One region of the Pseudomonas leptonychotis genome, then DNA from elsewhere that is predicted to be linked to it. Evidence: predicted binding sites of a transcription regulator. Region 1 holds the regulator's gene; the other holds the start of a gene.
The links. Region 1 encodes LexA, which represses DNA repair genes until DNA is damaged. Its sites were predicted from a motif close to CTGTNTNNNNANACAG; they were not measured.
Positions count from the first base shown of each region.

Region 2: a site for LexA is predicted at 13,619-13,634, ahead of recN (DNA repair protein RecN). Genes of this name have one in related genera too.

Region 1 covers NZ_RFLV01000002.1:729,393-744,697, reverse strand. Annotated here, with positions in the region: gene D8779_RS14105 (DUF6901 family protein) at 1-296, shown strand, start outside; gene D8779_RS14100 (universal stress protein) at 326-766, opposite strand; gene D8779_RS20845 (hypothetical protein) at 851-1,288, shown strand; gene D8779_RS14090 (hypothetical protein) at 1,422-2,240, opposite strand; gene fadB (fatty acid oxidation complex subunit alpha FadB) at 2,722-4,869, shown strand; gene fadA (acetyl-CoA C-acyltransferase FadA) at 4,900-6,075, shown strand; gene D8779_RS14075 (DUF1653 domain-containing protein) at 6,237-6,473, shown strand; gene topA (type I DNA topoisomerase) at 6,598-9,210, shown strand; gene D8779_RS14065 (DUF6586 family protein) at 9,277-9,795, shown strand; gene D8779_RS14060 (hypothetical protein) at 9,874-10,107, shown strand; gene sulA (SOS-induced cell division inhibitor SulA) at 10,230-10,706, opposite strand; gene lexA (transcriptional repressor LexA) at 10,792-11,403, opposite strand; gene D8779_RS14045 (TetR/AcrR family transcriptional regulator) at 11,673-12,380, shown strand; gene D8779_RS14040 (L,D-transpeptidase) at 12,428-12,952, shown strand; gene nagZ (beta-N-acetylhexosaminidase) at 12,974-13,972, shown strand; gene D8779_RS14030 (S-methyl-5'-thioinosine phosphorylase) at 13,983-14,720, shown strand; partial or broken gene D8779_RS14025 (IS3 family transposase) at 14,777-15,305, opposite strand, start outside.
Region 2 covers NZ_RFLV01000003.1:78,053-93,357, forward strand. Annotated here, with positions in the region: gene folP (dihydropteroate synthase) at 1-88, opposite strand, end outside; gene ftsH (ATP-dependent zinc metalloprotease FtsH) at 97-2,013, opposite strand; gene rlmE (23S rRNA (uridine(2552)-2'-O)-methyltransferase RlmE) at 2,170-2,802, opposite strand; gene D8779_RS14705 (YhbY family RNA-binding protein) at 2,905-3,216, shown strand; gene D8779_RS14710 (DUF4149 domain-containing protein) at 3,286-3,666, opposite strand; gene greA (transcription elongation factor GreA) at 3,704-4,180, opposite strand; gene carB (carbamoyl-phosphate synthase large subunit) at 4,173-7,397, opposite strand; gene carA (glutamine-hydrolyzing carbamoyl-phosphate synthase small subunit) at 7,434-8,582, opposite strand; gene dapB (4-hydroxy-tetrahydrodipicolinate reductase) at 8,791-9,594, opposite strand; gene dnaJ (molecular chaperone DnaJ) at 9,671-10,795, opposite strand; gene dnaK (molecular chaperone DnaK) at 10,918-12,834, opposite strand; gene grpE (nucleotide exchange factor GrpE) at 12,934-13,503, opposite strand; gene recN (DNA repair protein RecN) at 13,659-15,305, shown strand, end outside.

The sequences.
Region 1 (15,305 bases):
ACAGCCAAGAGTTCATTTTGCGTACGGTGTCGTTATACCTGACGCAGCAGTACTTCAATCTTCGCGAAGGGCATGCAGCTGACTGGGAGCTGAAGGGGCTGGTGCGCATGTTTCAACAACTGCAGCTGGTCAATCAGGCGTTTTGGCAGCGTATTCATGCGACCTGTGAAGGGGACTCTAACCTCAAAGCGTTCCTGACCTTCTTCTCCATGGCATCGAGCATGACTTACTCGCTGGAAACCCAGCTGCAGAAGATCCGCCCTCTAGTCATGATTCCCGGCGACGGCGACGAATAACGCAGGCGCGTTATTCGTCGCCATCCTTGTCATTCCGCTTTTTTCAGGCGTACCGCCAGCACGTCGCAAGGCGCGCCGTGCAGCACATCATTGGCGGTTGAGCCCAATAGTAAAGCCAGGCCATGGCGCCCGTGGCTGCCGACGACGATCAGGTCGCACTGCTGCTCTTCGGCTAAGCGGTGAATTTCCTGGCGCGGCTGACCATATGCCAAATGACAGTGGTCAGTGCCCAATTCCGGGTAGCTTGCGGAAAATTTGCCCAGGCGTTCGCGAGCCTGATCAAACTGTTGTTGTTGCAACATCGACAAATCCATGGGTACGTCGCCACCAAAGGCCATCGCCATGGGTTCGACAATATGCACCACAGACAGCTTGGCCCCACTGCTGGTGGCCAGTTTTTGCGCGCGGTGCATGACCGGGTCGCATTCTTCGGTAAGGTCGACAGCGACCAATATGTGCAGGTAGGGCATAGCTAGCTCCTTACAAGTGTATCGATGGTTTTAGTATGGCCTTCTTGAGTGCATATGACAGGTTTTTGCCTGCGAGATAATGATATGAGTCCTTGGTTTGTGGTTTTGCTCCTGGCTGTAATGTTAAGTCCTTTGGCGTGGTTGGCTCCGTCGCGGCGTCAGCGCGGGCAAATGGATGTACGTTTGCAGGCCCGTCGCATGGGAGTGGCCATGCAGTTGTCGCGGCAGGAATGGCCGCACTGGTTACCATGCCAACCACCAGAAACCTGCCCGCAATACCATCGGGGGAGGCGGCGGGGTCAGGTTGACAGTTGGTGTTATTGGCAGCTGGAGCCCGGTCAATGGGTTAATAAATGGCGTGAGCCCTGCACCGATCAAGCGTTCTTAGCTCAACTGCAGGCATTGCCGGCGGATGTATTTAAGGTTGAGGCAACTGATCAGATGCTATCGGTATGCTGGGGCGAGCGTGGTGCTGATGAGGCGTTGCAGCAAGTTGTGGATTTCCTCCAGGCCAAAGCCTGAGCAAAAAATTGCCTGGAGCAATTTTTAACGTCGCGTAGCGGATGGCAGGCCTATAAAAGAAAGCCCAGTGCAAGCACTGGGCTGGAGTACGGCCAGGCAGGCCGGTAAAGCGAATGCAGAAACGGTCGCGCAATCAGAGGTTGGCGGCCGCGTATTGGCTGGAAATCTGTTCGATTCCCTGAATAATGGTGTTGGAGTACTTGTTAACCAGAAATGGCACGCTGTTCTCGTTGTAGTTGATCAACGACTTTTCAATGTAGCGCCATTTGGTGCCTACCCCGTCCCAAGACTGCTTCAGTTGTGGTGTGTTTGTCGGCTCTTTCTGCAGTGTAGCCATCTTGCTGGCGAACTCAGCGACCAGTTCTTCCATGGGGCGCGCATCGCCGCCGCCCATAAAGGTTGCGCCGACTGAGGCGCTGCGCGAGGCATAATCAACTGCAATGCCTTGCATCAATAGGCTTTGCTCACGGCTGCGCTGAGCCAGGGCAGGAACGCTGTAACTGCCTTCCTGTTGGATCTTGCTATACAGCTCTTGGCTCAGGCTCATCAACTGCTGATTGCGTGCAGCCAGGTCGGCCACCGGTTGTAGGTCGGTATAACCTTGGGTTTTCAATGCACTGGTCAGGTTGTTGAGGTCTATTTGATAACCCTTCCATTGCTGGTCAAGCTGCGAGCGTAAGGCCTTTGATCCTTCGCCTGGCATCTCGGTGAGCGCGTTGAGCTGGGTGTTCACCTCTGTCAGCGATTCACTGATCATCCGCGAGTAGCGTTGATCGCCTTCCATGCCGTTGAACATATAAAAGTCGCCAAGGGTTTTTTGTGTGGCGAGACGAAGTTGATGCAGCTTAAGCAAATTAGTAGCGGCATCTGCAGCTTGGCTAGAGGTGCTGATCAGGGGGAGGGTGCTTGCGAGCAGGGTGCTCAAGAAAATGGCAAGCATGCGGCTCGACATGGGAAAACTCCGTACGCCCTTTGTTGGGCTTTAATTGTTTTTGTTTTGCTTACGGCCGGCCCGGGGCGGCGATATTGAGACGACTGTACCTGTAGGTTTATCATTTTGCTAGGTATGCGCTGGATCACACTTTTGCGCATAAAGTTAACGTGTAAGCCTAATATCGCCGCGAATGTCCGCCTGTTTGCGACACAGTCATCGCTGTACCTCTGTCAGCGCGAACGTAATTTTTTGTACGCCTTCGCAGACACTACAGGCCAATTGACAAGCAGATGCTTTTCCTTGAAGGTGTGCACACCCAAATCAAACGGGCGTATGAATTGAGCGTTTGCCTCCAAAGGCAGCGCCTTTACAGCCCGATTATCGCGTCGGTGGGTGTGCCAGGCTGATAGGGGCTACTCTGAGACGGCTATGCCGTGGAGTAGCTTGCTGGTTGGCTCCGATGTGTACTGTTCAGCTTCCATACCGTGGAGATCAGTTGATGATTTACGAAGGTAAAGCCATCACGGTTAAGGCTCTTGAGAGTGGCATCGTCGAATTGAAATTCGACCTCAAGGGTGAATCCGTCAACAAATTCAACCGTCTTACCCTCAATGAACTGCGTCAATCTGTTGATGCGATCAAGGCTGATGGTTCGATCAAGGGCGTGATTGTCACCAGTGGCAAAGACGTATTTATCGTCGGCGCTGACATCACCGAGTTCGTCGACAACTTCAAGTTGTCGGACGCAGAACTGGTGGCTGGCAACCTCGAAGCCAACAAGATCTTCAGTGATTTTGAAGACCTCACTGTTCCGACTGTAGTCGCGATCAATGGCATCGCCTTGGGCGGTGGTTTTGAGATGTGCCTGGCCGCGGATTACCGCGTCATGGCTGAAAGCGCTAAAGTTGGCTTGCCGGAAGTCAAACTGGGCATCTACCCAGGCTTCGGCGGCACTGTGCGTCTGCCGCGGGTTATCGGTACCGATAACGCCGTTGAGTGGATTGCTGGTGGTAAAGAAAACAAAGCGGCTGACGCCCTGAAAATGGGTGCAGTGGATGCCGTGGTTGCCGCTGACAAGCTGCAAGCCGCTGCCTTGGACCTGATCAAGCGCGCCATCTCCGGTGAGCTGGATTACAAGGCCAAGCGTCAGCCGAAATTGGAAAAGCTCAAGCTCAACGCGATTGAGCAGATGATGTGCTTTGAAACCGCCAAAGGTTTCGTTGCAGGTCAGGCTGGCCCGAACTACCCGGCGCCAGTTGAAGCGATCAAGACCATCCAGAAAGCCGCCAACATGGGGCGCGACAAGGCTCTGGAAGTTGAGGCTGCTGGCTTCGTCAAACTGGCCAAAACCCCAGTTGCTGCGAGCCTGATTGGTCTGTTCCTGAACGATCAGGACCTGAAGAAAAAAGCCAAGCAATACGACGAAATCGCTAAAGACGTGAAACTGGCTGCCGTGCTCGGCGCTGGCATCATGGGTGGCGGTATCGCTTACCAGTCGGCGTCCAAAGGTACTCCGATCCTGATGAAGGATATCCGTGAAGAGGGTATCCAGATGGGGCTGGCAGAGGCTTCCAAGCTGCTTGGCGGTCGCGTTGCTAAAGGTCGTATGACCCCGGCGAAGATGGCTGAAGCCCTCACTGCAATTCGTCCAACCATGTCTTATGGTGATTTCGGCGCTGTCGACATCGTTGTAGAGGCTGTGGTCGAAAATCCGAAGGTTAAGCAGATCGTGCTGGCCGAAGTAGAAGGCGTGGTGAAGGAGGATGCAATTCTTGCTTCCAACACCTCGACCATTTCCATCAACTTGTTGGCCAAGGCCCTCAAGCGTCCGGAAAACTTTGTCGGCATGCACTTCTTCAACCCCGTGCACATGATGCCGCTGGTTGAAGTGATTCGTGGTGAGAAGTCCAGCGAAGTGGCAGTCGCCACCACCGTTGCCTACGCCAAGAAAATGGGTAAGACCCCAGTAGTCGTCAACGACTGCCCGGGCTTCCTGGTTAACCGCGTACTGTTCCCTTACTTCGGTGGCTTCTCCAAGCTCCTGGAGCTGGGCGTAGACTTTGTGCGTATCGACAAGGTCATGGAGAAGTTCGGCTGGCCAATGGGTCCGGCGTACCTGTCCGACGTGGTCGGTATCGACACCGGTCACCACGGCCGTGACGTAATGGCTGAAGGCTTCCCTGACCGCATGGCGGTTGAAGGTCGCACTGCAGTTGACGTGATGTACGAAGCTGATCGCCTGGGCCAGAAAAATGGCAAAGGTTTCTACGTCTACGAAATGGACAAGCGCGGTAAGCCGAAAAAGGTTATCGACCCAGTTGCTTACGAGCTGCTGAAGTCCATCGTGACCGAGCAGCGTGAAGTAACTGATGAAGACATCATTAACTTCATGATGATTCCTCTGTGCATGGAAACCGTGCGTTGTCTAGAAGACGGCATCGTTGATACCGCAGCTGAGGCCGATATGGGCCTGATCTACGGCATCGGCTTCCCGCCGTTCCGCGGTGGTGCGCTGCGTTACATCGATACCGTCGGTGTAGCTGAGTTCGTTGCCCTGGCCGACAAGTACGCCGAGCTGGGCGCGCTGTACACCCCGACTGCCAAGCTTCGCGAAATGGCTGCTAGCGGCCAGAAGTTTTTCGGTTAATCGCGGACAGACTAGAGCGAGAGTGAATTTATGAGCCTGAATCCTAGAGATGCAGTCATCGTCGACTTCGGTCGTACCCCGATGGGTCGTTCCAAGGGCGGCATGCATCGCAATACCCGTGCCGAGAGCATGTCGGCCAACCTGATCAGCGGCGTGCTGGCGCGTAACACCAAGGTCGATCCGGCCGAAGTGGAAGACGTGATCTGGGGCTGCGTTAACCAGACCCTGGAGCAGGGCTGGAACATCGCGCGCATGGCGTCGCTGATGACCCAGATCCCGCATACCGCTGCTGGCCAGACGGTAAGCCGCCTGTGCGGCTCGTCCATGAGCGCGTTGCACACAGCTGTGCAGGCAATTCAGACCGGCAACGGTGACGTTTTCGTCATCGGCGGTGTGGAGCACATGGGCCACGTTGGCATGATGCATGGCGTCGATCCAAACCCGCACCTGTCGCTGTACGCGGCCAAGGCCTCGGGCATGATGGGTCTGACCGCTGAAATGCTTGGCAAGATGCATGGCATCAGCCGCGAGCAGCAAGATGCGTTCGGTGAGCGTTCGCATCGCCTGGCTCAGAAAGCCACCGTCGAAGGCAAGTTCAAGGATGAAATCATCCCGATGCAAGGCTACGACGAGAACGGTTTCCTGAAAGTCTTCGATTACGACGAAACCATTCGTCCGGAGACCACCCTGGCAAGCCTGGCTGCACTGAAGCCTGCGTTCAACCCGAAAGGCGGCACCGTGACTGCAGGTACGTCCTCGCAGATCACTGACGGCGCTTCCTGCATGATCGTCATGAGCGCCCAGCGCGCTCAGGATCTGGGCATTCAGCCAATGGCAGTGGTTCGTGCCATGGCCGTGGCCGGTGTTGATCCAGCAATTATGGGTTACGGTCCAGTACCGTCGACTCAGAAAGCTCTTAAGCGTGCTGGCTTGTCCATCAATGACATCGACTTCTTCGAGCTCAACGAAGCCTTCGCTGCCCAGGCCCTGCCTGTGCTGAAGGACCTGAAAGTGCTCGATAAGATGGAAGAGAAGGTCAACCTGCACGGCGGCGCAATCGCACTGGGTCACCCGTTCGGTTGTTCCGGGGCGCGTATCTCCGGTACCCTGCTGAACGTGATGAGGCAGAATGGCGGCACCTTCGGTGTGTCGACCATGTGCGTAGGTCTCGGCCAAGGCATCACCACCGTCTTCGAACGCCTCTAAGCTTTACAGGGTGTAAGAGATGGAAGAACCGGGGCCAAGTGCCCCGGTTTTTGTTTTTGGCCAGCCATTTATGGCAGCCACTTTTCGGGTCGCCGCAAGGTTGCGTAAGAGATTTATCCCGGAAATTTTTTATCAGCAGAAAATCTTCAAGGAATTCACCCATGCAATTACAGCCTGGCCTTTACCGTCATTACAAAGGGCCTGAATACCGTGTGTTTGGTGTGGCCCAGCACTCCGAGACGGAGCAGCAGATGGTGGTCTATCAGGCGCTATACGGCGAGTTTGGCCTCTGGGTGCGGCCGCTGGAGATGTTCTGTGAAAGTGTTGAAGTGGACGGCGAGACGGTTCCACGCTTTGCTTTGCTTCAGGCTGAAAGCACACTGTTTACTCGGCCTTGAGCTGACACCGGGCCATAGCTGCGCTTGACCTCGGCCGGACCGCCACTATATATAGCGGTGCCGCGCTAGCAGGCAGTACAGCGCCTCCCGCATTTATTTACCGAATTCAGGAATTTTCCAATCCATGGGCAAATCGCTGGTCATCGTGGAATCCCCGGCCAAGGCCAAGACCATCAACAAGTACTTGGGCAACGAGTACGTGGTGAAGTCGAGCATCGGCCACATCCGTGACCTACCCACCAGTGGCTCGGCAAGCACCGCCAAAGAGCCCGTTAAGCGTGGTAAGGCCGCAGCTGGTGAAGTGCCCGCGCTGTCGCCCAAGGAGAAAGCCAAGCGTCAGCTGTTTGCGCGCATGGGGGTCGATCCCGAACACGGCTGGAAAGCCAAGTACGAGATCCTTCCAGGCAAGGAGAAGGTGGTCGAGGAATTGCGCCGTTTGGCTAAAGATGCCGACACCATCTATCTCGCAACCGACTTGGATCGCGAGGGGGAAGCCATTGCCTGGCACCTGCGCGAATCCATTGGTGGTGACGACAGTCGCTATAAGCGCGTGGTGTTCAACGAGATCACCAAAAAGGCCATTCAAGAGGCGTTTTCCAAGCCTGGCGAGCTGGATATCAATCGGGTTAACGCACAGCAGGCGCGACGTTTTCTCGATCGCGTCGTGGGTTATATGGTTTCGCCACTGCTGTGGGCCAAGATTGCCCGTGGCTTGTCCGCCGGTCGTGTGCAGTCGGTGGCCGTGAAGCTGGTGGTCGAGCGCGAGAAAGAGATCCGCGCTTTCGTCCCAGAAGAATACTGGGAAGTGCACGCTGACCTGGGTACTACCAAAGGCGCCAACGTGCGCTTCGAAGTGGCCCGCGAAAACGGTGCTGCGTTCAAACCATTGAACGAAGCCCAGGCCATGGCTGCGCTGAACACGCTTAAAGCGTCCAGCTACAGCATCAGCAAGCGTGAAGATAAGCCGACCAGCAGCAAGCCCTCGGCCCCCTTTATTACCTCCACCCTGCAACAGGCGGCGAGTAACCGTCTGGGCTTTGGGGTGAAGAAGACCATGATGATGGCTCAGCGTCTTTATGAGGCGGGTTACATCACTTATATGCGTACTGATTCGACCAACCTCTCGGCTGACGCCGTGAGCATGGTGCGCGACTTTATCCAGGGCGAGTTCGGCAAGAAGTATCTGCCGGCCGATCCGATTGCCTACAGCAGTAAAGAAGGGGCGCAAGAGGCGCACGAAGCGATTCGTCCGTCTGACGTCAACCTCAAACCGACTCAGTTGTCCGGTATGGAGCGTGATGCCGAGCGTCTGTATGAGCTGATCTGGCGTCAGTTTGTGGCCTGCCAAATGCCGCCAGCCGAATACCTGTCTACCACCGTGACCGTGACTGCCGCGCAGTTCGAGTTGCGTGCTAAAGGTCGTATCCTCAAGTTTGACGGTTACACCCGCGCATTGCCGCAAATGAGTAAGCCAGGCGATGACGATGTGTTGCCGGACATGGGGCAGGGCGAGGCGCTCAAGCTGATCAAGCTCGACCCGAGCCAGCACTTCACCAAACCGCCGGCGCGCTACTCTGAAGCCAGCTTGGTCAAGGAAATGGAAAAGCGCGGTATTGGTCGTCCGTCGACCTATGCAGCGATCATTGGCACCATTCAGGATCGCGGTTACGTGGCCCTGCATAACCGCCGTTTCTACTCCGAAAAAATGGGCGACATTGTTACCGAGCGCCTATCCGAGAGCTTCTCCAATCTGATGGACTACGGCTTTACCGCTGGCATGGAAGAGCACCTGGACGACGTGGCCCAAGGGCAGCGTGAGTGGAAAAACGTCTTGGACGAGTTCTACGGTGACTTCAAGAAGAAGCTTGAGGTCGCAGGTGATAGTGATGGCGGTATGCGTGCTAACACGCCGACGCTGACTGATATAGCCTGTCGCGATTGCGCGCGGCCAATGACTATTCGTACGGCGTCTACGGGGGTGTTCCTGGGTTGCTCGGGTTATGCATTGCCGCCTAAAGAGCGCTGCAAGGCGACCGTCAACCTGGTGCCGGGTGATGAGATTGCCGCTGACGACGAAGGTGAGTCTGAGTCGCTGGTGTTGTTGGGCAAGCATCGTTGCCCGATCTGCTCGACCGCCATGGATGCTTACCTGCTCGATGAAACCCGCAAGTTGCATATTTGCGGCAATAACCCGGATTGCCCAGGTTATGAAGTGGAGCAGGGCCAGTACCGCATTAAGGGCTATGAAGGTCCGAGCCTGGATTGCGATAAGTGCGGCAGTCAGATGCAGTTGAAAACCGGGCGCTTCGGCAAGTTCTTTGGTTGCACCAACAGCGAGTGTAAGAATACCCGCAAACTGCTGAAGAGCGGCGAAGCGGCACCACCGAAGATGGATCCGGTGAAAATGCCGGAGCTCAAGTGTGAGAAGGTCAACGACACCTACATCCTGCGTGATGGCGCATCTGGCCTGTTCCTCGCGGCCAGTCAATTCCCCAAGAACCGCGAAACGCGCGCGCCATTGGTTGTTGAGATTATTCCGCACCGCGATGAAATTGATCCCAAGTATCATTTTCTCTGTGATGCACCAAAGAAGGATCCTCAAGGTCGCGCTGCAGTAATTCGTTACAGCCGTAAGACCAAGGAGCAGTACGTACAGACCGAAGTCGACGGAAAACCGTCCGGCTGGCGTGCGTTCTTTGATGGCGGTAAGTGGAAGGTCGAAGATAAGAACAGCTGATCGAGCTGAGCGCGCCTGTTGTCAGGCGCGCGTTTGTTTATTCGATCCGTTTTGGAGGGTGCCGCTATGGCCAATGAACTCTATACCCGTACCAATCAGAAAATTTTCTATGCAGGCTTGGCACTGGAGTCCTGGCGTAAGGCCGAACAAGCGCAAAGCATGAATGCGCTGGCTTTGATTCAGGCAGAGCGCGAAGCAGCGCTGTTCCATCTTTATGGTGCTCTGCTTGGGTTGTGCCATGAAATTGCTGGTTACTATCGTTTGCCCGACAGTGCGGCCCCGCGCGTTGAAAGCTTTCTCACGTCAGCGGTGCTGAGCGCTGCGCCGAGTCAGGAGTTAGGTGAGCTGGTTGAGCTGGCGCAGTCCCCCGGTAGCTGGGTAACTGAGTTGCTCAATGCCTATGCAGCGCTTTTTCAGCCACCGCAAGCCGGCAAGAAAAGCAAAGTTGACCCGACTACAGCGCTAATCACAGCGATCAGCCTCGACGAAGAAGTTGAGCCTCTAGCTCATCAGGCTTTGGAGACGTGGCGGCAGCAGTTGAAGGCTCTAGCGCAGCGCTTTCGGGAAACATTGAGCGAGTGGTAAGCCGCTGATTGGACCGGCGGACTAGGGGGAGCCTAGGTCGGCTGTTACAATGGTGGTCTTACGTGGAGAGCTAAACCAATGCCTACATCCTTCCTAGAAATTGTCGAACTGCCTGATGGGCGCATTGCTTTGCGCCGAGCAGAGGATGAAGAGTCGTTAGTGGTGCTGGATTTTTCTGCCGACGCCAAAGCGTTCCTACAGGGCCAGCATGTCGAGGTGGCCAAGGCCATGCTTAACGTAGGCGTGCAGATGGCTGGTCGTTTGGCAGAAAATAACTTTCAACATGAAGAAGGGCCGCGGGTTCTGCATTGATTGCAGAGTTCGGCTGAGTGCTGCTTTAAAATGCTACTGCCCTTACGCAGACCCTTCTCACAGCAAATATTGACTCTATCTGACGGCTGACACGCACAATCCTTGTGCGCCTCTGTGACTAATCATCCCAAGCTGATATTCAAGCTTTGCGCCGTACCTTGGCGGGCCGCGTGCTCGAGGCGTTGACGTGCGTGGCGCTCAAGCGGATGCAGCCAGCTGACGACCGTGTGGCTACGCCCCAGTTTCAGAGCGTGTTGCGCTAATTCTAATGCGCTCTGCTTGCCGCGCGGGTGCAGCAGCAGGATGCGTTCGCGGTTAAGGCCTGCCTCGCGAAGCCAGCTCTGAGTCAGGCTTAAGGGCGGCGCTACAAGGGTCAGCCAGCGCTCGTCGTGGTTCTCGCTGAGCTCACGCAATATGGGTGCAAGTAGATTGAGGCAATGCCCTGCGGGGCCGCGTAGCGACAACTCACTGAATGCATCGCCCTCGCTATCCTGCCAAGGCAGTTCGCTGCTATCGGCAAGTAATGGTGGCACTGTCGAGGCCATAAACGCATCGAACAGCGGCAGTTGTGTACGGTCCAGTGATTGCGGGAACTGCATAGATCCTCCACCAGCAGGTGTTAGCAAACCGCCTGCGTTATCGATAGTGCGTTAGAAAGGCCCCACCTGCTTTTTTAATGCCCTGCTAGCGGCGTATAACACCGACGCTTAGGCCTTCAATAATCAAATCTTGTTCTTCCAGGTTTACTTCGATCGGCGCGAACTCCGGGTTTTCGGCGATCAACCAGACTTTGTTACCTTCACGCTTGAAGCGTTTGACCGTGACTTCATCATCAATGCGTGCCACTACCACCTGCCCGTTCCGGGCCTCACGTGTGGTATGTACGGCTAGCAAGTCACCGTCAAAGATGCCGATGTCTTTCATGCTCATGCCACGTACACGCAAGAGGTAATCGGCTTTGGGGTGGAAGAAGTCTGGATTGATCTTGCAAGACTCTTCGATATGTTGCTGCGCCAGAATCGGCGCGCCTGCGGCGACGCGACCAATCACCGGCAGGCCTTCATCTTCCTCGGCGTGAGGTTCAAAACCTGGAATGCGAATGCCGCGCGAAGCCCCCGGGGTCATTTCGATTGCACCCTTGCGAGCCAGGGCCTTGAGGTGTTCTTCCGCTGCATTGGGTGATTTGAACCCCAGTTTCAAGGCGATCTCCGCACGGGTAGGCGGGTAGCCGTTGTCTTCAAGGCATTGCTTGATGAAGGCGAGAATTTCAGCTTGGCGCGGCGTTAGTTTTAGCATGGTCGGCTCTGTTTTTTTGTACAGTGACTGGGATTATATACAGTGATCGACGATTGGCAATCCTTGCGTTCTGATCTCTACTCAATTCACCTTCTTTAGGTTGGCTGCACTGCACTGTTACTTGCGGTGTCCACTGGGCGTCTAGTTAGGACGGCTGTGTTCAGTCAGGTGTGTGTGACTACCCGGCCACAAGATGGTTTGTCCGGCTTGACAAGGCGGGCAGCTGAAACGTATGTTTCAAACAAGTGTTTGTTCAGATGAAAAGAGTCATGGCCCAGTCGGAAACCGTTGAACGCATTCTCGATGCGGCAGAGCAGCTTTTTGCGGAGAAGGGTTTCGCTGAAACCTCTCTGCGTTTGATCACCAGCAAGGCGGGAGTCAATCTCGCCGCAGTGAACTATCATTTCGGCTCCAAGAAGGCCCTGATTCAGGCGGTTTTTTCACGCTTTCTCGGGCCTTTCTGCGTAAGCCTGGAACGTGAGCTGGATCGCCGGCAGGCTAAGCCGGAAAGCAAAGTTAGCCTGGAAGAACTGCTTGAGTTGCTGGTCGAGCAGGCATTGGCGGTAAAGCCGCGCAGTGGTAACGATCTTTCAATCTTCATGCGCTTGCTGGGTTTGGCGTTTAGCCAGAGTCAGGGTCACCTGCGCAAGTATTTGGAAGAGGTTTACGGCAAGGTGTTCCGTCGTTACATGCAGTTGGTGCATGAAGCCGCTCCGCGTATTCCGCCGCTTGAGTTGTTTTGGCGTGTGCACTTTATGCTGGGAGCTGCAGCGTTCAGCATGTCGGGGATCAAGGCGCTACGGGCCATGTCCGAAACTGATTTTGGTGTGAGTACCTCGCTCGAGCAGGTCATGCGCCTGATGGTGCCGTTCCTGGCTGCGGGTATGCGTTCGGAAACCGGCCTGACCGACGAAGCGTTGGCCAGTGCCCAGCTCAGGCCACGTGCGAAAGCGTCAGTTATTCCTAGTAAAGTTTGACTTGCTCGGGTGGGCTTGGTGGATGCTATCCGCTAAGCTAGCTGCCCATGAGTGTCCTCGATTTCCTCCATATCTCCCTCGCTGATCAGTGTCTGTATGGCTTTGCCAATGGGCAGCTGCAAGTGCGTCTGCCTGTCTCCACCGCGCTTAATGGTTCTGGCGAGCAAAATGGTTCCGGCTGCACGCCCAGAGGCTTGCATCAGGTGCGTGCGAAGATAGGTGATGGCTTGCCAGGCGCAGCGGTGCTACGCGGGCGGCGCTGGACCGGCGAAGTCTGGTCGCCTGAATTGCATGCACAGTTTCCCGGGCGTGACTGGGTTCTCAGCCGCATCCTCTGGTTGAGTGGTCGCGAGCCTGGGCGCAATCGTTTGGGCCAGGTCGATACCTTCCGCCGCTACATCTACATACACGGTACGCCGGACAGTGAGCCCATGGGCGTAGCGCTGTCGCACGGCTGTGTGCGCATGCGCAACAGCGACGTGTTGGCGCTATTTGCGCGGGTGCCGGTTCACTGTGCGGTTCAGATTGATGAGGCTGCTTGCCCGGTCTGGGCTGCTGCGCCTCTTTATTAAGGATTGATTGTGAGTTCACCCATGCACGGTTCATTGATGCTGGATGTCGCCGGTACATGGCTGACCGCTGAGGATCGGCAGATCCTGCGTCAGCCTCAGGTTGGTGGTTTGATTCTGTTTGCGCGCAATATCGAAGACCCACGTCAGGTGCGTGAATTGTCTGCAGCCATTCGTGCTGTGCGCCCCGATTTGCTGCTGGCGGTGGATCAGGAAGGCGGCCGAGTGCAGCGTTTACGCCAGGGCTTTGTGCGTTTGCCGGCGATGCGCGCGTTGGCCGATAACGCCAATGCCGAGCACCTGGCTGAGCAGTGCGGCTGGCTCATGGCCACCGAGGTATTGGCAGTGGGGCTGGATTTGAGTTTCGCACCAGTGCTGGACCTCGATCATCAACGCAGTGCGGTGGTCGGCAGCCGTGCTTTTGAGGGCGATGCACAGCGTGCCACCTTGCTGGCCGGTGCGTTTATTCGAGGCATGAACGCGGCGGGCATGGCGGCCTGTGGCAAGCATTTCCCTGGCCACGGCTGGGCTGAGGCCGACTCCCATGTCGCTATCCCGGTAGACGAGCGTAGCTTGGACGAGATTCGAGCGACGGATCTCGTGCCGTTCCGTCAGTTGAGTCAACAGCTGGCCGCCGTGATGCCGGCCCATGTCATCTATCCGCAAGTAGATGCTGGCCCGGCCGGATTCTCGCGACGCTGGTTGCAGGAAATCCTGCGTGGAGAGTTGGGCTTCGATGGGGTTATTTTCAGCGATGACCTGTCCATGGCTGGCGCCCATGTTGTGGGTGATGCTGCTTGTCGTATCGAGGCCGCGTTGTCAGCTGGCTGCGACATGGGCTTGGTGTGTAATGACCGCGCTGCTGCAGAGTTGGCTCTGACTGCCTTGCAACGGCTTAAGGTGCTGCCGCCTAAGGGCCTGGCGCGTATGCGTCGGCAGGCTTATCCGGGTGTTGAGTATCGGCAGGATCCACGTTGGCTGGCCGCGATTGGCAGCCTGCGTGCCGCGCAATTAATCGATTGAGGATAAGTACATGACGGTTTACGCGATTATCGGCGGTACCGGCCTGACCAAATTGGATGGGCTTACCATCAAGGCGGCGCTGCATATCGATACGCCTTATGGCGCGCCTTCTGCGGCGGTGCTCAGAGGCGACTATGCCGGTCGTGAAGTGTTGTTTCTGGCGCGTCACGGGCATCCCCATCGTATCCCTCCGCATCAGGTGAATTACCGGGCCAACCTCTGGGCGTTGCGCGAGGCGGGTGCCAAGGCGATTATCGCGGTGAATGCGGTGGGCGGTATTCACTCGGCTATGGGGACCGGACACTTCTGCTTGCCGCACCAGATCATCGACTACACCTATGGTCGTGAGCACACTTATTTCGAAGGGGAGTTGGAGCACGTTACGCACGTCGATTTCAGCCACCCTTATGACGCTGGGCTGCGCACCAAGTTGGCCAGTGCGCTGACTGCTGAGCGCTGTACGTTCAGCAGCCACGGCTTGTACGGCTGCACCCAGGGACCGAGACTGGAAACCGTTGCCGAGATCGCGCGAATGGAGCGCGATGGCTGCGACATCGTCGGTATGACCGGCATGCCTGAAGCGGTGCTGGCCCGTGAACTGGCGCTGCCTTATGCCTGCCTGGCGTTGGTGGTAAACCCGGCTGCTGGCAAGTCCCGCGCGCTGATTACCATGGCCGAAATCGAGCGCGCGCTGGATGAGGGTATGGGTACGGTAAAGGCCGTGTTGGCGCGGGTACTTACCAATTGAGTGAGATGTGTCTAGTCCTTAAATAGGTTTACACCGTTTCAGCTAGCCCGTGAGGCCTACAGCGCCCGATGCATTGCATCGGGCGTTTTGTATTTCAGGGCTAAATGGGGTCGCTCGGTGTTATAGATATGCACAGCCTCACCAACGAGCTGTCGGGCCTGTTCAAGGCTTTCAAAGCGCTCAGGCAAAAACTCCATCTTCAAAATCCCATTCACCCGCTCAGCCAGCGCATTCTGGTAGCAGTCATAGCCGTCAGTCATTGAGCAGCGCACCTCATGGCGTTGGAGCAACGCTTGGTACAGCGCTGAGCAGTACTGGATCCCACGATCTGAGTGATGAATCAGCGAACTGCTTTACGCCGTGTACGTAACGCCGCCGTGAAGGCTTTAGCAACGGAGTCTGCATGCAGACTTTGGTGCACGTGATGACCCACTATTTTGCGTGAGAACGCGTCTGTAACCAGGCTCAAATACAACGGATCACGCTGCCCGGGGAGATACGTGATGTCGGCCACCCAGACATCTTCGGAGGCTGTTGCAATCACCTGTCCAGGCCCTTCCTTGAGCAGGTTGGGGTGCCGATAAA
Region 2 (15,305 bases), on a different contig from region 1:
CGTTGAGAATACCCATCACATGCGGACGGCTTAAATCAAGAAACCGGCTGCCACACGGCAGCCGGTCAAAGGTAGGCACAACAGACATGGAGAGCCTTAGAGTTCCGCGGCAGGGCCACCGATTGGCTTATCCGAAGGCTCAACGAGGCTTACTGGCGCAGTAGGCGTACCGTCGTTATCGTCTTTACTCTGCCAACCCTTCGGTTCACGCGGCGCGAGACCATTCATGATGTCCTCGATTTGCTCAGCGTCGATGGTTTCATACTTCATCAGCGCCTCAGCCATTGCATCCAGCTTGTCGCGATTTTCTTCCAGCAAACGCTTGGCGGTGGCATAACAGCCGTCGATGATGCTGCGTATTTCTTGGTCAATCAGCTTTGCGGTGTCAGCAGAAACATTGCTCTGATTGCTGCCCATGCTACGACCAAGGAAGACTTCACCCTCTTCTTCCGCATACATAAGCGGGCCGAGTTTTTCCGACAACCCCCACTTGGTCACCATATTTTTGGCCAGCTGCGTGGCGCGCATGATGTCGTTGGATGCACCGGTGGTGACGCCGTCGAAGCCCAAGGTCATTTCTTCGGCAATCCGCCCACCGAACAACGAGCAAATCTGACTGGTCAACGCACGCTTGCTCAGACTGTAGCGGTCTTCCTCAGGCAGGAACATGGTCACGCCCAGGGCGCGACCGCGCGGGATGATCGACACCTTATAGACAGGATCATGCTCAGGCACCAAGCGCCCAACAATAGCGTGACCGGCTTCGTGGAAGGCGGTATTGAGCTTTTCCTTATCCGACATGACCATGGTCTTGCGCTCGGCACCCATCATGATCTTGTCTTTGGCCAGCTCGAATTCCTTCATCTCAACCACACGCTTACCGGAGCGCGCAGCAAACAAAGAGGCTTCATTGACCAAGTTCGCCAAGTCGGCACCGGAGAAGCCCGGCGTACCACGCGCGATCACACCCGGCGCGACATCTTCGCCCATTGGCACTTTGCGCATATGGACCTTGAGGATTTGCTCGCGACCACGAATGTCCGGCAAACCCACCACAACCTGACGGTCGAAACGCCCTGGACGCAACAGAGCTGGGTCAAGTACGTCTGGACGGTTGGTAGCGGCAATCACGATGATGCCGTCGTTCGCTTCAAAGCCATCCATCTCCACCAGCAACTGGTTGAGTGTCTGCTCACGCTCATCATGACCACCGCCCATGCCTGCGCCACGATGGCGACCAACGGCATCGATTTCGTCGATAAAGATGATGCATGGCGCGTGTTTCTTGGCCTGCTCGAACATGTCACGCACACGAGATGCACCGACACCGACGAACATCTCGACGAAATCCGAACCGGAAATGGTAAAGAACGGAACCTTGGCTTCACCGGCAACGGCTTTGGCCAGCAATGTTTTACCGGTACCAGGCGAACCAACCATCAGCACGCCGCGTGGAATACGACCACCCAGGCGCTGAAACTTGCCTGGGTCGCGCAGAAACTCAACCAGCTCGCTGACTTCTTCTTTGGCCTCGTCACACCCGGCGACGTCAGCAAAAGTGGTTTTAACCTGATCTTCCGACAGCAAACGCGCCTTACTCTTGCCGAAACTCATCGGCCCGCCTTTACCGCCTGCGCCACCTTGCATCTGGCGCATAAAGAACATGAACACCGCGATAATCACCAGGATCGGGAAGCTGGCAACCAGCAACTGAGTCCAGATGCTCTGCTGCTCAGGCTGCTTGCCGACGATCTCGACGTTATTGTCCATCAGGTCCTTGATCAGACCGTTATCCTGAATCGCCGGGCGCACGGTCTCAAATGACGAGCCATCGCTGCGCGTGCCGCTGATGATGAAACCATCAACCGTCACACGCTTAACGCCGCCATCCTGAACCTGCTGGATAAACTGCGAATAATTGAGTTTGTTGGACTCACTCGGGCTGGAAAAATTATTCATCACCGTCACCAAGACGGCGGCGATGATCAGCCACAGGACCAGATTCTTTGCCATGTCGTTCAATTAGCTACCCTCTGAAGCAGGCCCCTTGCTGAAGCGCGCTTCGCATGACGACCAGTTATGTACTGATCTAACTTACTACACAACGCCCACCCCTGGCAGGCGCCGTCTGTAACCCTTTATTTGTTCGGCAGTACACCCAGCACAGGCTCAGGCCTCGGGCTGGCCGCGAAAACCACGCGCCAACATATATTGCTCACGCGAACGATCACGTGAAGACAGCGGCTTGCGCATCTGCACCTTGTCGAACAACTGGCGCACTTGCTTGTGGTATTCAGCAAAGCCTTCGCCCTGGAAGATCTTGATCAGAAAATCACCACCGGGACGCAGAACCCGCGTCGACAAATCCAGCGCCAATTCGCACAGGTACATCGCACGCGGCTGATCCGACTCCCTTACACCACTCATATTGGGGGCCATATCTGAAATAACAAGGTCCACCGGACGCCCCCCGATCGCCTCAAGCAACTGCTCGAACACTGCATCCTCGGTAAAGTCACCCTGAATGAAAGTCACATCCGGGATACTGTCCATCTCAAGGATGTCGGAGGCTATCAGCGTGCCTTTATCACCAATCACCCGACTGGTGACCTGTGACCAGCCACCGGGCGCTGACCCCAGATCGACTACCGTCATGCCAGGCCGGAGGATGCGATCCTTCTCTTGGATCTCTAGGAGCTTGTAGCTGGCGCGCGAACGATAGCCATCCTTCTGCGCCATTTTGACGTAGGGGTCGTTGAAATGCTCTCTCAGCCAACCTTGACTGCTCTTGGTACGGGCCACGCAATACCTCGGTATGTGTAACGCATGAATATCTGGGCGACCCCGAAGGCGCTCGGGTAAACTAACCGTCGTTTTTACCAGATTAAATGCAGGAATCAGATTATGCCGCTCACTCAAGAGCAGAAGAAACAATTCAAATCCATTGGCCACCACCTCAAACCTGTGTTGATCGTGGCTGACAATGGTTTGACCGAAGGCGTACAGGCTGAGCTGGAGCGCGCACTGAGCGACCACGAGCTGATTAAAGTACAACTGCGCATCACTGAGCGCGAAAGCCGCCTAGCCGCCATTAACGAACTGTGCAAAGCCGGCAATGCCGATCTCGTCCAGGTAATTGGCAAAATGGCGTTGATCTATCGCAAAAATCCGAAAGTGAACAAGAACCTGTCCAACGTTCACCGCCATCACGCCTGATCCCGCCGCCACTGCGAGGCGCACACAGCGCCTTCGCAAACATCCTACCGTACACAAAAGCCTGTGCGATCAGACCTTAGGCCTGAAGCGGTCAGGTACCGGTTGCAAGACCAGTAACAACCCGCAGAACGCCATCACTAGGTAGCTGAACATCTGCCATAACCCGGCTGTGGGTAGCCATTGGCGCACGCCAAAGTAACTGACTGCCATTGCTATCACGACCAGCAGCAATTGCCCGCGCATATCGCGCACCAGGCTGACCAAACGCTCGGCTCGAATCAACACCAGCACCTGCACGCACGCACAAACAGCCGCCAAACCGACCAGCAGCGGCCGCAACGTGTCGCCAAGCTCTTCAACCAGCAGCGACGCCAGCCCGACCTTGGATATCGCCGGCATTATCAAAAAATGCAACAACCAGAGGCCGCCGACCCAGAGAGTCTGAGCCAACAACCAACTGATTGCGCCAGCATCACGCGAGCCTGGCTTAGATATGACGAACCTCGACTATTTCGTATTCGATCGGGCCGCCTGGGGTCTGCACGATAACCACATCCCCTTCTGCCTTGCCGATCAAAGCACGCGCGATGGGCGACCCAACCGACAGCTTGCGCTGCTTGATGTTCGCTTCATCCTCACCAACGATCTGATACGTCACGCTTTCATCGGTTTCGCAGTTGGCGATTTCTACAGTCGTGCCGAAAATCACCTTGCCAGTGTGCTCGATGGTGGTGACATCAATAATCACCGCATTCTGCATGCGGCCTTCGATATCACGGATACGTGCCTCGACCATCCCCTGCTGCTCACGAGCAGCGTGGTATTCGGCGTTTTCCTTGAGGTCACCGAGCTCGCGCGCAGTACCAATTTCTTGGCTGAGCTTGGGCCGCAGCACCTTAGTCAGGTGCGCGTGTTCTTCTTCCAGGGCGCGAGCACCCTGAACGGTCATAGGGTATTTAGTCATGCTTGATTCCTGCATGCAGATCCTGCAGCCGGCGCACGGTCTTTTCTGGACCAAATTTGAGCGCTTCACAGATCGCCTGCCCCGCCGCAATGGTGGTGGTGCAATAGATCTTGTGCTGCAGGGCGTTACGACGAATGGAGTAGGAGTCGGCGATGGACTGACGACCTTCGGTGGTATTAATGATCAGGGTGACTTCGTCATTCTTGATCATGTCGACCACGTGCGGACGACCCTCGGTCACCTTGTTAACCCGGCGTACGGGCAAGCCAGCGGCCTCGATCACTTTAGCGGTGCCTGCGGTGGCCACCACTTCGAAGCCCAGCGCGACCAGATCGCGAGCGACTTGCACGGCTTCCGGCTTGTCGTCTTCACGCACACTGATAAAGGCGCAACCGGTGTTCGGCAGAATTTCGCTGGCTCCCGACTGGGCTTTAGCGAAGGCTTCGCCGAAGGTATCACCCACGCCCATGACTTCACCGGTGGACTTCATTTCCGGGCCAAGGATTGGGTCAACACCCGGGAATTTAGCGAACGGGAACACCGCTTCTTTAACGCTGAAATACGGCGGGATGATCTCTTTGGCGTAACCGGCTTCAGCCAGCGACTTGCCCGCCATCACACGGGCAGCCACTTTGGCCAAGGAGACACCGACGCACTTGGAGACGAACGGCACGGTACGCGAGGCGCGCGGGTTCACTTCGATGACGAAGATGTCCTCGCCCTGCACAGCCATCTGCACGTTCATCAGACCAACTACACCCAGCTCCAAGGCCATTTTCTTGACCTGATCGCGGATCTCATCCTGGATATGCGCCGGCAGCGAGTATGGCGGCAGTGAGCACGCCGAGTCGCCGGAGTGCACACCTGCCTGCTCGATGTGCTGCATGATCGCGCCGATTACCACGGTCTCGCCATCGCACACCGCGTCGATATCGACTTCGATGGCGCAGTTGAGGAAGTGGTCGAGCAGCACCGGGCTGTCATTCGACACTTTTACCGCTTCGCGCATATAACGCTTGAGCTCGTCTTCTTGGTAGACAATCTCCATCGCACGACCGCCCAGCACATAGGACGGACGCACCACCAACGGATAACCAATCACTTTCGAATGCGCCAGCGCTTCGTCTTCGCTACGCGCGGTGGCGTTGGCAGGCTGACGCAGACCAAGGCGCTGCACCATCTGCTGGAAGCGCTCACGGTCTTCGGCACGATCGATCGCGTCAGGCGAAGTACCGATAATCGGCACGCCTGCTTCTTCCAAGGCGCGGCAAATCTTCAATGGCGTCTGACCGCCGTATTGCACGATCACACCTTTCGGCTGCTCGACACGGACGATTTCCAGTACGTCTTCCAGGGTCACCGGCTCGAAATACAGACGATCAGAGATGTCGTAGTCGGTCGAGACGGTTTCCGGGTTGCAGTTGACCATGATGGTTTCATAACCATCTTCACGCAGTGCCAGCGCCGCATGCACACAGCAATAATCGAACTCGATACCCTGACCGATACGGTTAGGGCCACCGCCAAGGATCATGATCTTGTCGCGGCTCGACGGATTGGCCTCGCACTCTTCCTCATAGGTCGAGTACATGTAGGCGGTGTCGGTAGCGAACTCGGCGGCGCAGGTGTCAACGCGCTTGTACACCGGCAGCACCTTGAGCTTATGGCGCTGGCTGCGCAGGGTTTTCTCGGTCACACCCAGCAGCTTGGCCAGGCGAATATCGGAGAAGCCTTTGCGCTTGAGCTTGTACATCGAGTCACGGTCGATGCTGGACAGGGCCAGCGTCTTGATCCGCTCTTCGTCTTTGATCAGGTCTTCGATCTGCACCAAGAACCATTCATCGATATTGGTCAGCTCGAAGACTTCTGCCACGGTCTTGCCCGCACGGAAAGCATCGCCGATGTACCAGATGCGGTCGGCGCTGGGCACGGTGAGCTCGCGACGCAGGGTGCTTTCGACTTCGGGATCAGCCAGATCGAGCATCGGATCGAGGCCTGAAACGCCTACCTCCAAGCCACGCAGCGCTTTCTGCAGGGACTCCTGGAAGGTGCGGCCGATGGCCATGACTTCACCCACCGACTTCATCTGGGTGGTCAGGCGCGCGTCGGCTTTAGGGAACTTCTCGAAGGCGAAACGCGGGATTTTGGTCACAACGTAGTCGATGGCCGGCTCGAACGAAGCCGGGGTGCGGCCGCCGGTGATGTCGTTGGAGAGCTCATCGAGGGTGTAACCGACAGCCAGCTTGGCGGCGATCTTGGCGATCGGGAAGCCGGTAGCTTTGGAGGCCAGTGCCGAGGAACGCGACACGCGCGGGTTCATCTCGATCACCACCATGCGGCCAGTATTCGGGCAGATGCCGAACTGCACGTTGGAGCCGCCGGTTTCCACGCCGATCTCACGCAGTACCGCCAAGGAGGCGTTACGCAGGATCTGGTATTCCTTGTCCGTCAGGGTCTGCGCGGGCGCTACGGTGATCGAATCACCGGTGTGCACGCCCATCGGGTCGAAATTTTCGATGGCGCAGACGATGATGCAGTTGTCCTTTTTGTCGCGGACCACTTCCATCTCGTACTCTTTCCAGCCGATCAACGATTCGTCGATCAGCAGCTCGCTGGTCGGCGACAGGTCGATACCGCGGGCGCAGATTTCTTCGAATTCTTCGCGGTTGTAAGCGATGCCGCCGCCGGTGCCGCCCATGGTGAAGGACGGCCGGATGATGCAGGGGAAGCCAACCTTATCCAGCACGCCGTAGGCTTCTTCCATGTTGTGCGCGATACCGGAAACCGGGCAGGCCAAACCGATGTCTTTCATCGCCTTGTCGAAGCGCGAACGGTCTTCGGCTTTGTCGATGGTGTCGGCGTTAGCACCGATCATCTCGACGCCAAACTTTTCCAGCACGCCGTGCTTTTCCAGGTCCAGTGCGCAGTTCAGTGCGGTCTGGCCACCCATGGTCGGCAGCAGGGCGTCTGGACGCTCCTTCTCGATGATCTTGGCCACGGTGGACCACTTGATCGGCTCGATGTAGGTGGCGTCGGCCATGGCCGGGTCAGTCATGATGGTGGCTGGGTTGGAGTTCACCAGGATGACGCGGTAGCCCTCTTCTTTCAGGGCTTTACACGCTTGAGCACCGGAGTAGTCGAACTCGCAGGCCTGGCCGATAACGATCGGGCCAGCGCCGAGGATCAGGATGCTTTTAATATCTGTACGTTTTGGCATAGCGGTTACTCGAATCCTTGGGTCAGTCGGCGAGGTTTAGCGGCGCTTGGCCATGGTTTCGATAAAGCGGTCAAACAGCGGGGCCACATCGGCTGGGCCGGGGCTCGCTTCAGGGTGCCCCTGGAAGCTGAAAGCATCCTTGTCAGTGCGCTCGATGCCCTGCAGGGAGCCATCGAACAGCGACTTATGGATCGCGCGCAGATTGCTCGGCAGGCTGTCTTCATCCACGGCAAAACCGTGGTTCTGACTGGTGATCATCACCACACCGGTTTTCAGGTCTTGTACTGGGTGGTTAGCACCATGGTGACCGTGGCCCATTTTCAGGGTCTTGGCACCAGAAGCCAGGGCCAGCAACTGGTGGCCGAGGCAGATGCCAAATACCGGGATGTCGGTTTCCAGCACGTCTTTGATCGCTTGGATGGCGTAATCGCACGGCTCAGGATCGCCCGGGCCGTTGGACAGGAACACACCATCGGGATTGAGTGCCAACACGTCGTTCGCCGGAGTTTGCGCCGGTACCACAGTCAAACGGCAACCACGCTCAACCAGCATGCGCAGGATGTTCCACTTAACACCGTAATCGTAAGCGACCACGTGATACTTCAGCTCATTAGCCGGGACTTCTGGATGGCTGTCGGTTTCTAGATTCCACACATTAGAGCGCCACTCGTAACGCTCGGTGCAGCTGACCACCTTGGCCAGATCCATGCCTTTCAGGCCAGGGAAGCTACGCGCCAATTCCAGGGCTTTTTCTTCGGTAGCGTCGTCGCCTACGAGGATGCAGCCGTTCTGCGAGCCCTTCTCACGCAGAATGCGGGTCAGGCGACGGGTATCGATGCCGGCGATGGCGACGGTACCGCTCTCTTTCAGGTATTCATCCAGCGGTTGCTTGTTACGCCAGTTGCTGGAGGTCAGCGGCAGGTCACGAATGATCAGCCCGGCGGCCCATACACGATTGGACTCAGCATCTTCCGGCGTGGTGCCGGTGTTGCCGATATGCGGATAGGTCAGGGTAACGAGCTGTTGGGCATAGGAAGGATCGGTAAGGATTTCCTGATAGCCGGTCATGGCGGTGTTAAAAACCACCTCACCAATAGTCTGGCCATCGGCACCGATGGCCTCGCCACGAAAAATACTGCCATCAGCAAGAGCCAAAATGGCAGGTTTAAGGGCTGGCTTACTCAAGAAAACCTCCGAAGATCAAATCGTGAAGCAAACGCAGATTGTAAAAAAGCGGGATGACGTATGCACCGTCACCCCGCTTTTTTATCTGATTCATTCTGCGCAACTTTAGTGGACACACTAAAGCAGAAAGCTTACAGGAAACTGCCTTTTTGGTCCACCACCGGTGCGACTAAGACCCAGGCAAAAGCCACTACTGCGACAGAATGCCTCAGTTGAGCCCCAGAACGTCTTGCATGTCATACAGCCCTGGCTCGCGCTTATGCAGCCACAACGCCGCGCGCACTGCGCCTTTGGCAAAGGTCATACGGCTCGAAGCTTTATGTGTAATCTCCACCCGCTCACCATCGGCAGCGAACAGCACAGTGTGATCACCGACCACATCGCCGGCGCGCACAGTGGCAAACCCGATGGTTTCGCGCTCGCGCGCACCGGTCTGGCCTTCGCGCCCATAGACGGCGACCTTGTGCAGATCTCGCCCCAGCGCATTGGCCACGACTTCACCCATGCGCAGCGCAGTACCGGAAGGCGCATCGACCTTGTGGCGGTGGTGCGCTTCGATGATTTCGATATCCACGTCATCACCCAACACGCGCGCGGCGGTATCCAGCAATTTCAGGCACAGATTGACGCCAACGCTGAAGTTGGCGGCAAACACGATCGGAATCTGCTTGCCGGCATCGGCCAGCAGCTGCTTTTCTTCTGGCGAAAAACCGGTGGTGCCAATGATCATGGCCTTACCGGCCTGACGGCAGACTTCCAAGTTTTTCAGGGTGACCGAAGGATGGGTAAAGTCGATCAGCACATCGAACTGATCGAGCACCGCGCTCAGATCACCGACCAGGTTGACGCCGATCTTGCCCTGCGCGACCAGCTCACCGACATCCGCACCGACCAGGCTACTGTCAGCACGATCAACCGCCGCACTCAGCTGCGCGCCATCGGCCAATTGCACGGCCTCGATCAGGGTTTTACCCATGCGCCCAGCGGCGCCCATCACTGCAATACGTTGCATAGAACTTAACTCCAAACTGCAAGCCACAAGTTGTGGGGTGCCAACTCAGCCGCACCGCACAACTTGCCGCCCGAGGTTACAGGTCGCCAAAGAAGCGCTTAACACCCTCGAACCAGCCATTGGCCTTCGGCGAGTGCGAGCTATTGCCCTCCAGGGTTTTGCGGAACTCGTCCAACAGCTCGCGCTGACGCTTATCAAGATTGACCGGGGTTTCCACCGCCACCTTGCACATCAGATCGCCCGCACCACCACCGCGCACCGGGGCCACGCCCTTGCCGCGCAAACGGAACATCTTGCCGGTCTGGGTGCCTTCAGGGATTTTCAGTTTGACCCGACCGTCCAGGGTTGGCACTTCCAGTTCGCCACCCAGGCCTGCATCAGCAAAGCTGATCGGTACTTCGCAATACAGGTGCTTACCGTCGCGCTGGAAGATCGCATGCTCGCGCACATTCACCACAACGTACAGATCGCCCGCAGGGCCACCCATCGCACCCGCCTCGCCCTCCCCGGTCAGACGGATGCGGTCACCGGTATCAACGCCCGCTGGCACTTTCACCGACAGGGTTTTGCTTTCTTCCACACGCCCCTGACCATGGCACGAGCCGCACGGGTCAGTGATCATCTTGCCGCTGCCATGGCAGCGTGGGCAGGTTTGCTGCACCGAGAAGAAGCCTTGCTGCATGCGCACCTGGCCAATACCGCCACAGGTGGTGCAGGTGACTGGCGCCGTGCCTTTTTTCGCACCCGAGCCATCGCATGGCTTGCAGTTGACCAGCGTCGGTACGCGAATGGTCACCGTGGTGCCGCGCACAGCCTCCTCCAGATCCAACTCCAAGGTATAACGCAGGTCGCTGCCACGCTGCGCGCCACCACGCTGGCCGCCACGCTGGCCACCAAAGAAGTCACTGAATACATCACCGAAGATGTCGGAGAAATTCGCCCCGCCTGGGCCGCCACCGCCGCCACCCATTTGCGGATCAACACCGGCGTGGCCGTATTGATCGTACGCCGAACGTTTGGCCGCATCGGACAGCACTTCGTAAGCCTCGTTGGCTTCCTTAAACTTCTCTTCCGAGGCTTTGTCGTCGGGATTGCGGTCCGGGTGATGCTTCATGGCCAGGCGGCGATAAGCCTTTTTCAGCTCCGCCTCACTGACACCGCGCTCAACACCGAGCACCTCATAAAAGTCACGTTTAGCCATAAGTCTTCAACACCTTAAAATCGTCTACTCCAGACACGCCAACGCGGGAGCAAGCTCCCGCGCGGCGAATCATGCCGGGCGCAACTCGCGCCACGCCCGGCCAGAACGGCATAAGCTTGCGCTTACTTGTTGTCTTTAACTTCTTCGAACTCAGCGTCGACTACATCATCACCTGCGTCCTGAGCTTGCTCAGCGCCTTGCTCAGCAGCACCTGGCTGCGGCTGCTCGGCATACATCTTCTGCGCCAGCGGAGCAGTGACTTCGGACAGCGCGGTCATCTTGGCTTCGATATCAGCCTTGTCGTCGCCTTTAACCGCCACTTCCAGTGCGCTCAGCGCAGTTTCGATGGCTGCCTTCTCATCAGCAGTGGCTTTGTCGCCTGCTTCAGTGATCATCTTGCGAGTGGCGTGTACCAGTTGGTCGCCCTGGTTACGCGCAGTAGCCAGCTCTTCGAACTTGCGGTCTTCCTCGGCATTAACCTCGGCGTCACGCACCATCTGCTCGATTTCTTCCTCGGAGAGACCGGAGTTGGCCTTGATCACGATGGACTGAGTCTTGCCGGTGGCCTTGTCTTTCGCGCCAACGTGCAGGATGCCGTTAGCGTCGATGTCGAAGGTCACTTCGATCTGCGGTACGCCACGCGGTGCTGGCGGAATCTCAGCCAAGTCGAACTTGCCCAGCGACTTGTTACCGCTGGCCTGCTTACGCTCGCCCTGCAGCACGTGAATAGTCACAGCGCCTTGGTTGTCGTCGGCAGTCGAGAACACTTGCGATTTCTTGGTTGGAATCGTGGTGTTCTTCTCGATCAGCGCGGTCATCACGCCGCCCATGGTTTCGATACCGAGGGTCAGCGGGCTAACGTCGAGCAGCAGCACGTCTTTCACATCACCCGAGAGTACTGCGCCTTGGATAGCGGCACCCATGGCCACGGCTTCGTCCGGGTTAACGTCTTTACGCGCTTCTTTACCGAAGAACTCGGTGACCAGCTTCTGCACCAACGGCATACGGGTCTGACCGCCGACCAGGATCACGTCGTTGATCGCGCCAACGTCGATACCAGAGTCTTTCAATGCGATGCGGCAAGGTTCGATGGTGCGCTGAACCAGGTCTTCTACCAGCGCTTCAAGCTTGGCGCGGGAGATTTTTACGTTCAAGTGCTTAGGACCGCTGGCGTCTGCTGTGATGTATGGCAGGTTCACATCGGTCGAATTGCTCGAAGACAGTTCGATCTTGGCTTTCTCAGCGGCTTCTTTCAGGCGCTGCATCGCCAGCGGGTCACCCTTAAGGTTCATGCCGCTTTCTTTCTTGAATTCGTCAACGAGGTAGTCGATCAGACGAATATCGAAGTCTTCACCGCCGAGGAAAGTGTCGCCGTTAGTGGCCAACACTTCGAACTGGTGCTCACCGTCGACTTCAGCGATTTCAATTACGGAAACGTCGAACGTACCGCCACCCAGGTCATAAACGATCACGGTGTGATCGCCCTTGGCCTTGTCCATACCGTAAGCCAGTGCGGCTGCGGTTGGCTCGTTGATGATGCGCTTAACGTCCAGACCAGCAATACGGCCGGCATCTTTAGTGGCCTGACGCTGGCTGTCGTTGAAGTAAGCCGGAACGGTAATCACCGCTTCGGTCACCGCTTCACCGAGGTAGTCTTCGGCGGTCTTCTTCATCTTTTTCAGAATTTCAGCCGAGATCTGTGGCGGTGACATTTTCTGGCCGTTCACTTCAACCCAAGCATCGCCGTTATCTGCCTTGGAAATCTTGTAAGGCACCATCTGGATGTCTTTCTGCACGACTTCTTCGTCAAAACGACGACCGATCAGACGCTTTACCGCGTACAGCGTGTTGTGCGGATTGGTCACTGCTTGGCGCTTGGCCGACTGACCGACCAGAATCTCGCCATCATTGGCGTAGGCAATGATCGACGGCGTGGTGCGTGCACCTTCGGCGTTTTCAATAACTTTGGCTTTGCCGTTTTCTAGAACGGAGACGCAGGAGTTAGTGGTCCCCAGGTCGATACCGATAATTTTGCCCATCTTTACTCTCCCGAAACTTTGATAATCCCGCTGCTGTTTATTGACAGCTGCGGTAGCACTAAAACGCTTGACTGTTTAATGGGGGCGGCTCGGTGAATTTCAAGCCTGCTCATCAATCGAGGGTGGCGCTTCCACCGGAGCCTTGCTGACCACCACCATGGCGGGGCGCAACAAGCGGCCGTTGAGCATGTAGCCCTTCTGGAACACCTTGAGCACGCTATTAGGCTCGACGCTAGTGCTTTCCTGCATTGCCATGGCCTGGTGATGCTCGGCATTGAACGGCGCACCGTGCGGGTCGATAGCATCCAACTGGAAACGCTTAAGGGTGTCGTGGAACAACTTGAGCGTCAGCTCCATGCCCTCACGCACCGCTTTGATTGCTTCGTCATCCGGACTGGATAGCTCAAGGCCGCGCTCCAGACTGTCCACCACCGGCAGCAAGTCATTGGCGAATCGCTCCAGCGCAAATTTGTGCGCTTTTTCTACATCTTGCTCGGCGCGACGGCGCACGTTCTGCAGATCGGCAGCCACACGCAGCGATTGATCCTGCGCAGCGGCCAGTTGCTCTTCCAGCGCTTGCACGCGAGCAACTAAGTCATCGCCCGCAGCGGCTTCAGCCGCTGTTTGTACATCGGGGTTCTGCGTATCCAGGGTCTGTTCGTCAGCCATGCGTCTCTCCTCTTAAAATTCGACGCGAGCCTCAACTCACGTGCTTGACCGGTATATGGGGGCAAAAAATATGCTTTCAAGGACAGCAGATGGATTGTCAGCCCACAAAAAAACACTGTATAAATAACCAGACATGAACTTGGGAGGCCCTCACCATGCTGGTGCACCTGTCCGTACACAACTACGCCATTGTTGAACACCTTGACCTAGAGCTAGACGCCGGCATGAGCGTGATCAGCGGCGAAACCGGCGCAGGCAAATCCATCATGCTCGACGCCCTCGGCCTGACCCTGGGTGATCGCGCCGACAGCGGCGTGGTGCGCCCCGGTGCAGACAAAGCGGACATCCTCGCCAGCTTCGACCTGAGCAACATTGCCGAGGCCCGCGCCTGGCTGGCGGAGCGCGACCTAGAAAACGACGGCCCGTGCATCCTGCGCCGCGTGATAACTGCCGAAGGCCGCTCGCGGGGTTATATCAACGGTTCACCCTGCCCCCAAGGCGACCTCAAAGCCCTGGGTGAACTGTTGATCGACATCCATAACCAGCATGAACACCAATCATTGCTAAAGCCGGAGACCCACCGCCGTCTGCTCGATGAATATGCCGGCAGCCAGGAACTGGCGCGCCAAGTGCAACTCGCCGCACAGCGCTGGAAGCAAACCAAGAATGAGCTGGAGCGTGTATCCAGCATCGGCGACGAGCAGCGCGCCCGTCATCAGCTGCTCAGCTATCAACTTGAGGAGTTGGATAATCTGGCCCTTGGCGAAAATGAACTGGAACAGCTTGAGCTGGAACACAAAAATCTGACCAACGCCGAAAGTCTGCTCAGCGCCTGCCGTCTGGTCATTGAGCAATGCAGCGAGAATGACGCTGGCAACGTGCTGTCCGCACTCACCAACAGCCTCAACCGTCTCGGTGCCTTTCAGGGTCAGCCAGGGGCGCTCAGCGAGGCCACTAACCTGCTGGCCAGTGCGCAGATTCAGGTCGAAGAAGCCGTTGGCGAACTGAATCGCTTTCTCGATCATTTCGACGCCGACCCCGAGCGCCTACGACAGATGGAAGAGCGCTTGGATGCGATTTACACCCTGGCGCGCAAGCACCGCATACAGCCCAGTGAACTGGGCGCCAGGCAGCAGCAGTTGTTCGAAGAACTGGAAAGCCTGAATGCCGACGACCAGGCCGCTGAACGCCTGACAGACGAGCTGGCGGCCTTCGCGCGCCACTACCAAGACAAAGCGACGGAACTCAGCACCCTGCGCAATAACGCCGCTGGCCAACTGGCCAGTGCGGTAGAAGTGGAGATGCAGACCCTCGGCATGCCGGGCGGGCGCTTCAATATCAAGCTCAGTGCCAACAGCAACAGCGAACCACACCCCAATGGCCTAGAACAGTTGGAGTTTCTGGTCAGCGCCAACCCTGGCCAACCGCTGAAAGCCCTGGCCAAGGTCGCCTCGGGTGGCGAACTGTCGCGTATCAGCCTGGCGATTCAGGTCATCACCGCGCAAACCTCGCGCGTACCTACCCTGGTCTTCGATGAGGTCGATGTCGGCATCGGCGGCCCCACCGCCGAAGTGGTCGGGCAGCTGCTACGCCGTCTCGGCGAACGCGGCCAGGTTTTGACCGTTACTCACTTGCCGCAAGTTGCTGCCCAAGGCCATCAGCATCTGTTCGTACACAAAGTGCGTGAAAGCGACGCCACACGCACCGCAGTCAGCAAACTCAGCTCGACGCAACGGGTTGAGGAAATCGCGCGCATGCTTGGCGGTGTCGATTTGACCGAAGAATCACTTGCCCACGCGCGC